2 regions of the Streptomyces capitiformicae genome follow, and region 2 is predicted to be linked to the other one. Evidence: riboswitches for the same ligand, from Rfam matches in the RefSeq annotation. Region 2 holds a riboswitch; the other holds the start of a gene.
What was found. A riboswitch is a leader RNA that binds a small molecule or an ion and turns the genes downstream of it on or off. The one in region 2 is predicted to bind glycine.
Positions count from the first base shown of each region.

Region 1 (5,118 bases), 8.5 Mb from region 2:
AGGACACCGGTGAGCTCCTGCCGGACGGCCAGATCATCGCCCCGCACCGCCCGCTGGGCACCGACAAGGTGATGACGGCCGCCTGAGCCGCACTGCACGTGCGCACAGGGCGGGCGTCCCCGCACAGGACGCACGCCCGGACACATGAGGGGCCGGACCGGAGAAACACTCTCCGACCCGGCCCCGACGCGTACCCGCGGGTGACTACTCTTCGTAGGCGTCCAGCGGCGGGCAGGAGCAGACCAGGTTCCGGTCGCCGAAGGCCTGGTCGATCCGGCGCACCGGCGGCCAGTACTTGTCGGCGGGCGTGACCCCGGCCGGGAAGACGGCGTCCTCACGGCTGTACGCGTGCTCCCACTCCCCGCCGAGCGCCGCCGCCGTGTGCGGGGCGTTCCGCAGCGGGTTGTCGTCCGCGGGCCACTCGCCCGAGCCGACCTTCTCGATCTCCGCGCGAATCGCGATCATCGCATCGCAGAACCGATCCAGCTCGGTCAGGTCCTCCGACTCCGTCGGCTCGATCATCAGCGTCCCGGCCACCGGGAACGACATCGTCGGCGCGTGGAAGCCGTAGTCGATCAGCCGCTTGGCGATGTCGTCGACGCTCACACCCGTCGCCTTCGCCAGCGGCCGCAGGTCGACGATGCACTCGTGCGCGACGAGCCCGCCCGGGCCGGTGTACAGCACCGGGTAGTGCGGCTCCAGTCGCTTGGCGATGTAGTTGGCGCTGAGCACCGCCACCTGCGTGGCCCGCTTGAGCCCCTCACCGCCCATGAGCCGCACATACGCCCACGATATGGGCAGGATGCCCGCGGAACCCCAGGGCGCCGCCGAGATCGGCCCCACACCCGTCTCCGGGCCGGCCGCGGGCTGCAGCGGGTGGTTCGGCAGATACGGCGCCAGGTGCTCGCGCACCGCCACGGGACCGACGCCCGGACCGCCGCCGCCGTGCGGAATGCAGAACGTCTTGTGCAGGTTCAGATGCGAGACGTCACCGCCGAAGCGCCCCGGCTTGGCGAGGCCCACCAGCGCGTTGAGGTTGGCACCGTCGACGTACACCTGCCCGCCCGCGTCGTGCACCTGCGCGCAGATGTCCGCGACGTGCTCCTCGAACACACCGTGCGTCGACGGGTACGTGATCATCAGCACGGCCAGCTCGTCGCTGTACTGCTCGATCTTGGCCCGCAGATCCGCGACGTCGATCTCACCGTCCTCGGCGGTCTTCACGACGACGACCTTCATCCCGGCCATGACGGCGCTCGCGGCGTTCGTCCCGTGCGCCGAGGACGGGATGAGACACACCGTCCGCTGCTCGTCACCGTTGGCACGGTGGTACCCACGTACGGCCAGCAGCCCGGCCAGCTCACCCTGCGAGCCGGCATTCGGCTGCAGCGACACCTTGTCGTAGCCGGTGGCCTCCGCCAGCCGCTCCTCCAGCTCGCGGATGAGGGTGAGGTAGCCCTGTGCCTGCTCGGCGGGCGCGAACGGGTGCAGCTGCCCGAACTCGGGCCAGGTCACCGGCTCCATCTCGGTGGTCGCGTTGAGCTTCATCGTGCAGGAGCCCAGCGGGATCATGCCCCGGTCCAGCGCGTAGTCCCGGTCGGCGAGGCGCCGCAGGTAGCGCAGCATCGCGGTCTCGGACCGGTGCGAGTGGAACACCGGGTGCACGAGGTACTCGTCGGAGCGCAGCAGCGCCTCCGGCAGCGCGTCCTCGACGGCGGCGTCGAGGGCCTCGACGTCCCCCTCCAGCCCGAACGCGGTCCATACGGCGCCCAGCTGCGCCCGCGTGGTGGTCTCGTCACAGGAGATCGACACCTGGTCGACGTCCACGAGGTGCAGGTTCACCCCGTGCTCCCGCGCTGCCGCGACGACCTCGGCGGCCCGCCCCGGCACCCGCACGGTGAGGGTGTCGAAGTAGGCGCCGTGCACGACTTCGACTCCGCCGGCCGTGAGACCGGCGGCCAGGACGGTGGCGTACCGGTGGGTACGCCGCGCGATGGTCCGCAGCCCCTCGGGCCCGTGGTAGACGGCATACATCCCGGCCATCACCGCGAGCAGCACCTGAGCCGTACAGATGTTGCTGGTCGCCTTCTCCCGGCGGATGTGCTGCTCCCGCGTCTGCAGGGCGAGCCGGTACGCCTTGTGCCCGTCCGCGTCCACGGAGACGCCGACGAGCCGCCCGGGCAGGCTGCGCGCGAACTTCTCCCGTACGGCCATGTAGCCCGCGTGCGGCCCACCGAAGCCCATCGGCACACCGAACCGCTGCGTCGTACCGACGGCGATGTCAGCACCCAGCTCACCGGGCGACGCCAGCAATGTGAGGGCGAGGAGATCGGCCGCGACGGTGACGAGCGCTCCGAGCTCATGAGCCTGCTCGATGACCGGCTTGAGATCGCGTACGACACCGGAGGCGCCCGGGTACTGGAGCAGCACGCCGTTGATCTCACGCGAGGCCACGTCGGCCGGAATGCCCTCGCTCAGGTCGGCGACGACGACCTCGACCCCGGTCGGCTCGGCGCGGGTCTCGATCACGGCGATGGTCTGCGGCAGCGCGTCCGCGTCGACCAGGAACAGGCCCTTCTTGTTCTTCCCCATGCGCCGGGACAGCGCCATGGCCTCGGCGGCGGCGGTGCCCTCGTCGAGCAGTGAGGCCCCGGAGGTGGGCAGACCGGTCAGATCGGCGACCATGGTCTGGAAGTTGAGCAGTGCCTCGAGCCGCCCCTGCGAGATCTCCGGCTGATATGGCGTGTAGGCGGTGTACCAGGCCGGATTCTCCATCACGTTCCGCAGAATGACGGGTGGCGTGAACGTCCCGTAGTACCCGAGCCCGATCATCGAGCCGAGCACCTGGTTACGGTCCGCGAGCGAACGCAACTCTGCGAGAACCTCTGCCTCGGTACGCGCGCCCGGCAACTCCAGGGCCTCAGCGTTCTTGATCACATCCGGGACGGCGGCGGCCGTCAACTCGTCGAGCGAGCCGTACCCGACCTGCGCGAGCATCTTGGCCCGGGCCTCGACGTCCGGTCCGATGTGGCGCCGTTCGAAGGGGATTCCCTGTTCAAGCTCCGAGAGCGGCATGCGATGGGCGGTCATTGCGGAGGCCTCCTGGTCTGACGCGACCTTCGAGGGGCACCACGGCACGGGTGCCCGGACGGCCTCCCCCTCTGTCATCTCAACCTGAGAGCTTCACCGGTCCAGGCGCGAACCGGCTTTCACCGTCGGTGAGAGCGGAAGCCGTCGACACCCGCTCTGCTTTCCAGAGTGACCTCGTCCGTGCGGTACGTGGGCCTGAGAGATTCCGGGGAGGATTTGCTCCTTCGGCGCCTCCGATGATGTCCGGAGGACTCTCCCGCACGGGGTCAACAGCCGCTGCCAGCGTATCAGCGCGGTCCATGAACGTGCCTCGAGTGGCCGCCTTTCCCAATGTGCCTTTTCGTAGTGGTGAGAGACGATTTGCAACCCCTTTGCGACCACTTGGAGGGCACGTGCAGACCGACATCGATCCGCGCAACCTGATCGGCCGCAAGGCGTTCGACCGCAAAGGCACCAAGCTCGGCACCGTCGACGAGGTCTACCTCGACGACGCGACCGGCATCCCCGAGTGGGCCGCGATACGCATGGGCCTCTTCGGCCGCGACGCGTTCGTCCCCCTCGAGCCCAGCGAACTCATCGAGGGCACCCTCCGAGTCCCCTTCGACCGCTCCCTCATCAAAGACGCCCCCGACTTCGGCGTAGGCCGCCACCTCTCCCCCGAACAAGAACTCCAGCTCTACCACCACTACGGCCTGGACATAGCCCCTCCACCCCCGCTCAACCACAACTCCACGAACACAACAACCCAGGAGGACCCCTGACCAACCCCCAACACCTAAATCACCAGTCCCACAAGGGGCATCCCCCCCCCCCCCCCCCCCCCCCCCCCCCCCCCGCCCCCCCACCCCCCCCCCCCCCCCCCCCCCCACCCCCCCACCCCGCCAGCCCGCCCGCCCGCCAGCCCGCCAGCCCGCCAGCCCGCCAGCCCGCCAGCCCGCCAGCCCGCCAGCCCGCCAGCCCGCCAGCCCGCCAGCCCGCCAGGACAGCAACTTCTCCCACCTTCCGAGCGTTACCCACCGCGCCGACAGGGCTGCCCCTCTCCCGCCTACCGGGCTTTTCCTCCCGCCCCCACCAGGGCAGCCACCTCGCCCACACACCGGCCTTTATCTCCCGTCCCAGTCAGGGGCTGCTGCGCCTCCTTCGCCCACCAGGCTTTGCCTCCGGGGCCGGTCATGGCTATTGCATCCGCCCACCACCCCACCGGCGGCTTGATTCCCCGCCCACCAGAGCTGCCACCTCCCCCACCGCACCCACCGAGGCCAGGCCTTACCTCCCTCGTCTTCCCATCCCGCCGCAACGGCGCTCAACCGCGACATCGTCGGCCGGCGGTCTACAACGGTCCTCAGCCCTCCGCCCCGGACCCCAACCTCGACTCGCTCTCCACCACTCGCCCGGGCTCCGACGACGACTCCACCGGCCCGCCCGATATCAGCGGCAACGGATCCGCCGGCTCCAGATCAGGGTCCTCGGTTCGAAACGTCCGCACCCGCCCCGGCTCCGACCCGGGCGTCTCGAACCGCACAGTGACCCGCCCGAGCCCACTCCCCTGTACCCACCCATGCCCGTACTCGGCATGCCGCACGTCGCGCCCCGCCCGCCACTGCCGCTCAACAGACACACTCTCCTCAGCCACGGCCTCCTCCACCGCCTCCTCCTCAAGGGGCTCCGGCTCCCCCGCCGCCTGCGCGAACAGATCCTCCTGCGTGTAGTCGGCGAGCCCGCTGACCCCCACCCCGAGCAACCGCACGCCCCCAGTCGTGTCCACGGCCTCCAGCAGCCGCCCCGCGGCCTCCCGCACCACGGCAGGGTCGTCCGTCGGCCCCCGCAACGTCTCCGACCGGGTCAGCGTCGAAAAGTCATACCGCCGCACCTTCAGCACGATGGTCCGCCCCGAGAGCCCGGCCCCCCTCAGCCGCCGCACACACCGATCGGCAAGCCGCTGCACCTCCAGCCGCACCCGAACCCGGTCATGGATGTCCACGTCGTACGTGTCCTCCACCGACACGGACTTCGTGTCCCGCTCGGCCA
Region 1 is NZ_CP022161.1:9,452,209-9,457,326, reverse strand. Features, by position in the region: gene CES90_RS42435 (DUF5999 family protein) at 1-86, shown strand, start outside; gene gcvP (aminomethyl-transferring glycine dehydrogenase) at 205-3,090, opposite strand; glycine riboswitch at 3,264-3,359, opposite strand; gene CES90_RS42425 (PRC-barrel domain-containing protein) at 3,483-3,851, shown strand; gene CES90_RS42420 (DNA polymerase IV) at 4,433-5,118, opposite strand, start outside.
Region 1: another riboswitch for glycine. It lies ahead of gcvP (aminomethyl-transferring glycine dehydrogenase); the one in region 2 lies ahead of gcvT (glycine cleavage system aminomethyltransferase GcvT).

Region 2 (5,118 bases):
GTGGGCCATGTCCACCCACAGATACGCCCCGACCTCGTCCGCGATCCGGCGGAAGGCGGCGAAGTCCAGCTGACGCGGGTACGCCGACCAGCCCGCGATGATCACCTTCGGGCGGTGCTCCTTGGCCAGCCGCTCCAGCTCGGCCATGTCGACCAGGCCGGTGACGGAGTCCACGTGGTAGGCGACCACGTTGAACTGCTTGCCGGAGAAGTTCAGCCGCATCCCATGCGTCAGGTGACCGCCGTGTGCCAGGTCCAGGCCGAGGATCGTGTCGCCGGGCTGGGCCAGGGCGAAGAGGGCGGCCTGGTTGGCGGAGGCACCGGAGTGGGGCTGGACGTTGGCGTACTCGGCGCCGAAGAGGTCCTTGAGCCGGTCGATGGCGATCTGCTCGGCGACGTCGACGTGCTCGCAGCCGCCGTAGTAGCGGCGGCCGGGGTAGCCCTCGGCGTACTTGTTGGTCAGCACCGAGCCCTGCGCCTCCATGACCGCGAGCGGAGCGAAGTTCTCCGAGGCGATCATCTCGAGGGTGGACTGCTGGCGGTGCAGCTCGGCGTCGACCGCGGCGGCGACCTCCGGGTCGAGCTCATGGAGGGGCGTGTTCAGAAGCGACATGCGTACGACCTCGTCTTCTCAGCCGGCGGTGTGGGCGGCGTACTCGTCCGCGGAGAGCAGGTCGGCCGGCTCCTCCGCGACGCGTACCTTGAACAGCCAGCCGCCCTCGAACGGGGCGGTGTTCACCAGCGACGGATCGTTGACCACGTCCTCGTTGATCTCGGTGACCTCACCGCTGACCGGCGAGTAGAGATCGCTGACCGACTTCGTCGACTCCAGCTCACCGCAGGTCTCGCCCGCGGCCACCGTGGAGCCCACCTCGGGGAGCTGGGCGTAGACGACATCGCCGAGCGCGTTCGCCGCGAACTCCGTGATGCCGACCGTCGAGACGCCGTCCTCGGCGCCTGACAGCCACTCGTGCTCCTTGCTGTAGCGCAGCTGCTGGGGGTTGCTCATGGCCTGAATTCTCCTGTACGCGCGGGAGTGGTGATGAAGGGGGTACTGCGGAAAGCGAGCGTGAACAGCGGAAATGTGCGCGGGCGTCACCGCGGCTGCAGGGGCCGCCGCGCACAGTGTTTACTTCTGGCGCTTGTAGAACGGCAGCGCCACGACCTCGTACGGCTCGTGGCTGCCTCGGATGTCCACCCCGACCCCGGCCGTACCGGGCGCGGAGTGCGCGGCGTCGACGTACGCCATGGCGATCGGCTTGCCCAGGGTCGGAGAGGGGGCGCCCGAGGTGACCTCGCCGATCACCTGGCCGTCGGCGACGACCGGGTACCCGGCGCGCGGGACCCGGCGGCCCTCGGCGACCAGTCCCACCAGGACGCGCGGAGGATTGCTCGCGGCCCGCTCGGCGGCGGCCTCCAGTGCGGCACGCCCGACGAAGTCGCCCTCCTTCGCGAACTTCACGACCCGCCCGAGCCCGGCGTCGAACGGCGTCAACTCGGTGGACAGCTCATGCCCGTACAGCGGCATGCCCGCCTCCAGACGCAGCGTGTCCCGGCAGGACAGCCCGCACGGCACCAGACCGACGCCCTCGCCCGCCTTGGTCAGCGCCTGCCACAGCTCCACGGCGTGCTCCGGCCGCACGAACAGCTCGAAGCCGTCCTCGCCGGTGTACCCGGTGCGCGCGATCAGCGCCGGGACACCGGCGACCGTGCCGGGCAGACCCGCGTAGTACTTCAGGCCGTCGAGGTCGGCGTCGGTGAGGGAAGCGAGGATCCCGGGCGACTCGGGGCCCTGGACGGCGATCAGCGCGTACGCGTCCCGGTCGTCCCGCACCTCGGCGTCGTAGCCCGCGGAACGCTCGGTGAGCGCGTCCAGCACGACCTGGGCGTTGGAGGCGTTGGCGACGACCATGTAGTGGGAAGACCCGGCCTCCGTCTCGGCGAGCCGGTAGACGATCAGGTCGTCCAGGATGCCGCCGTCCTCGCGGCAGATCATGGTGTAGCGGGCGCGGCCGACGCCGACGGAGGCGATGTCGCCGACCAGGGCGAAGTTCAGCAGCTGCGCCGCCTCCGGCCCGGTCACCGTGATCTCGCCCATGTGCGACAGGTCGAAGAGCCCGGCCTTCGTCCGTACGGCGTTGTGCTCGTCGCGCTCGGAGCCGTATCGCAGGGGCATGTCCCAGCCCGCGAAGTCGGTCATCGTCGCGCCGAGCGAGCGATGCAGGGCATCGAGCGCGGTACGACGCGGTTCAGCGGGGGCGTTGCTGCTCATCGGTTCTGCTCCCATGGCATGACAGGCGAGGTCTTTCCTCCCCATCTGTCATCGGAACCTGAGAGGTTCACCACGACCGTACGTACCGGTGACCGTATGTACCGGTGGTCGTGACTTGCACCGTGGGTGGAGCCACTGTGGTAGCGACTCGCTTTTCAGATGTGCCTCGCCCGCGCGGTATCTGGGCCTGAGAGATTCAAGGGAGGGACTTGCTCCTTCGGCGCCCCAGCGAACGACTGCTGGGAGCTCTCCCGCGCGGATTCAAGCGGCCGGTATGCAGTTGGCGCGCACATCATTGCATCCGTAGCACTCTTGTGGCCATACGAGGACTGAACCAGGAGAGATCGGGCATTACCTTCTCTTTACAGTCTGTGGGGATGGGTCTTCCAACCCCTGGGGAGGACGGCAACGGTGAACAGGACCACGGCGTACGCGACGACCTGGGGCGGCGCGCTGCCCAAGCAGCCCGCTGCCCCGGCCGGTGATGCGTGCGGCCCGTTCCCGAGGGCGGTCGTCCGCGACCTCAGGGAGCGGGCCGGGCGAAGTCCGCACGAGCTGTCCTTCGGACCGGACGACCTCGTGGTGGTCACCGGGCTCCCCGGCAGCGGAAAGTCGACCCTGATGCGGCGCGCGGTGCCGGGCATCCGGATCGACTCCCAGGACACCCGCGACCGCTTCGACGCCCGCCTCGCGCGTTTCCTGCCGTACGCGGTCTACCGGCCGTTCGTGCGCCTCGCCCACTACACCGGACTGCGGCGCGCGCTGCGGTCCGGCGAGGGTGTCGTCGTGCACGACTGCGGGACGCAGGCGTGGGTACGGGCGTGGCTCGCGCGCGAGGCCGGGAAACGGGGCGGCACCCTGCATCTGCTGTTGCTCGACGTCACTCCCGGTGAGGCTCGCGACGGCCAGCGCAGCCGCGGCCGCGGAGTGTCGCGGTATGCCTTCGCGCGGCATCGGGCGGCGATGACTCGGCTGCTGCGGGCGGTGGAGGAGGGACGGTTGCCGGAGGGGTGCGGGGCTGCGGTGCTGATCGATCGGGACGCGGCGGATGTCTTGAAGAGGATCGACTTCGTGGGTTGAGTCGTTGAGAGCTTGGGACTTGCTGCACATAGCGGGCTGCGGGCTGCGGGCTGCGGGTGCGTCGTGGTTGATCGCGCCCACGCGGCGGAGCCGCACATCGACACAGCCCTCCGCCCCTTCGGGGGCGCTGCCCTTGCTCGGCGCATTAAAGTTCGGGGACAACAGCATCACGGAGTAAAGCGGTAGGCAGCAGATGGACTTCGCGGCGGACTTTCCGGCACAGGCGCACCCTCATGGGCATGGCGGGTGGCCCGGCAATGAGCTGGAGGAGGTGCTCTCCGCGGCTCTCGGGGTGCCCTCGGCGGGTGCCCGGATCGTGGAGGTGCTGGCCCGCAGCTTCGTCTGGGTGCCGCTGCCCGAGGGCGGCGGCCCGCACAGCGGCCAGCTCGACCTGCCGACGATGGAGCTCGACGGGCAGGTGTACGTGCCGGTCTTCAGCTCCGAGGAGCAGTTCCGCCAGGTCGTCGGCAACCACATGTCGTACACGATCGCGCCGGCCGTCGAGTTCGCCCGCGGCCTGCCCCCGCAGGCCGGGATCGCCCTCAACCCGGACGGTGTCGTGGGCATCCCGCTGCCGCCGCCCGCCGTGGCCGAACTGTGCCGGGCCGGGCGGACCTCGCTGGACGGGGCGGCGAGCGGGGCCCGGGTCCGCCTGTTCGAGCCCGACTGGCAGGACGACCCGCTGGACTTCCTCGCGGCCGCCTCCGCCGAGTTCGCCGCGACCGGTGTCGTCCTCACCGCCCGCCGCTGCCTCGCCGCCATCGAGACGGCCGCCCCCGTGATGTTCATCGGCATCGAACTGGCCTCCTGGGAGACCGACCGCACCGTCCCCCTGGACGCCTTGGGCCGCGCCCTGGCCAAGGCCCCCGTCCCCTGGCCGGTAAACATGGTCTTCCTGGATGTGGCCCAGGACCCGGTATGCGACTGGCTCCGGGAGAAGGCACGGCCCTTCTACCAACAGGGCTACTGACAGGTCTTCAAGGGGCGCGGGGCTGTGTCGATATGCGGCTCCGCCGCGTGGGCGCGATCAACCCCCACGCACGCGCGGCCCGCAACGCACAACAAGCCCCGAGCCCTGACCGGCTCAAACCGCACACCACCTAAGCTGGACCCACAACCAGGGTCCAACCCCAACCAGGGCTCAAACCGAAGGGCGGCCAACGTGAGCGCGAGCGGCACGGCGACCGGGCAGGTCGAGCACATGCTGCGCCAGGTGACGCCCGGGCGATACGACGCCTACGAGGCGTTGCTGCGTGCCCTGGCCGCCCCCTCCACCGGCCAGATCTGGATGCTCCTGTGGCACGGCCAGGCCGGCTCCCCGGACGCGCAGTACGGGAACATGGAGGTGGACGGGTTCAACTACGCCCCGTGCGTGACCTCCGCCCAGGAGCTATCCGCCAGTGGCTGGAACCGCAGTTATGAGGTCGTCGACGGCCTCGACGTGGCCCGCACCCTCTACCCGGACCACTACGGCCTCTGGCTGAACCCGCACGCGCCGGGCGGCGGCGTGGGCATCCCTTGGCTGGATCTGCGTCGTATGGCCACGGGCCTGGAGCGGCAGCCCGCCGGCCCGCTCCGGCTGTCCGAACCGGCCATCGAGATCCCGCAGTTCTACGCCCTGCTGACGCAGAACGCCCACCGCACCCCCGCCGTACGCTCCCTGCGCCGCGCCTGGGTGCAACCCGCGCTCGGCGCCCCGTACCTCGCCATCGGGCTCGACGTGTACGACACCTCGCCGCCCGCCGTGGACTCGGTACGGGCGATGAT
Region 2 is NZ_CP022161.1:973,212-978,329, forward strand. Features, by position in the region: gene glyA (serine hydroxymethyltransferase) at 1-612, opposite strand, end outside; gene gcvH (glycine cleavage system protein GcvH) at 631-1,008, opposite strand; gene gcvT (glycine cleavage system aminomethyltransferase GcvT) at 1,129-2,271, opposite strand; glycine riboswitch at 2,437-2,535, opposite strand; gene CES90_RS04445 (AAA family ATPase) at 2,683-3,351, shown strand; gene CES90_RS04450 (enhanced serine sensitivity protein SseB) at 3,545-4,321, shown strand; gene CES90_RS04455 (enhanced serine sensitivity protein SseB C-terminal domain-containing protein) at 4,514-5,118, shown strand, end outside.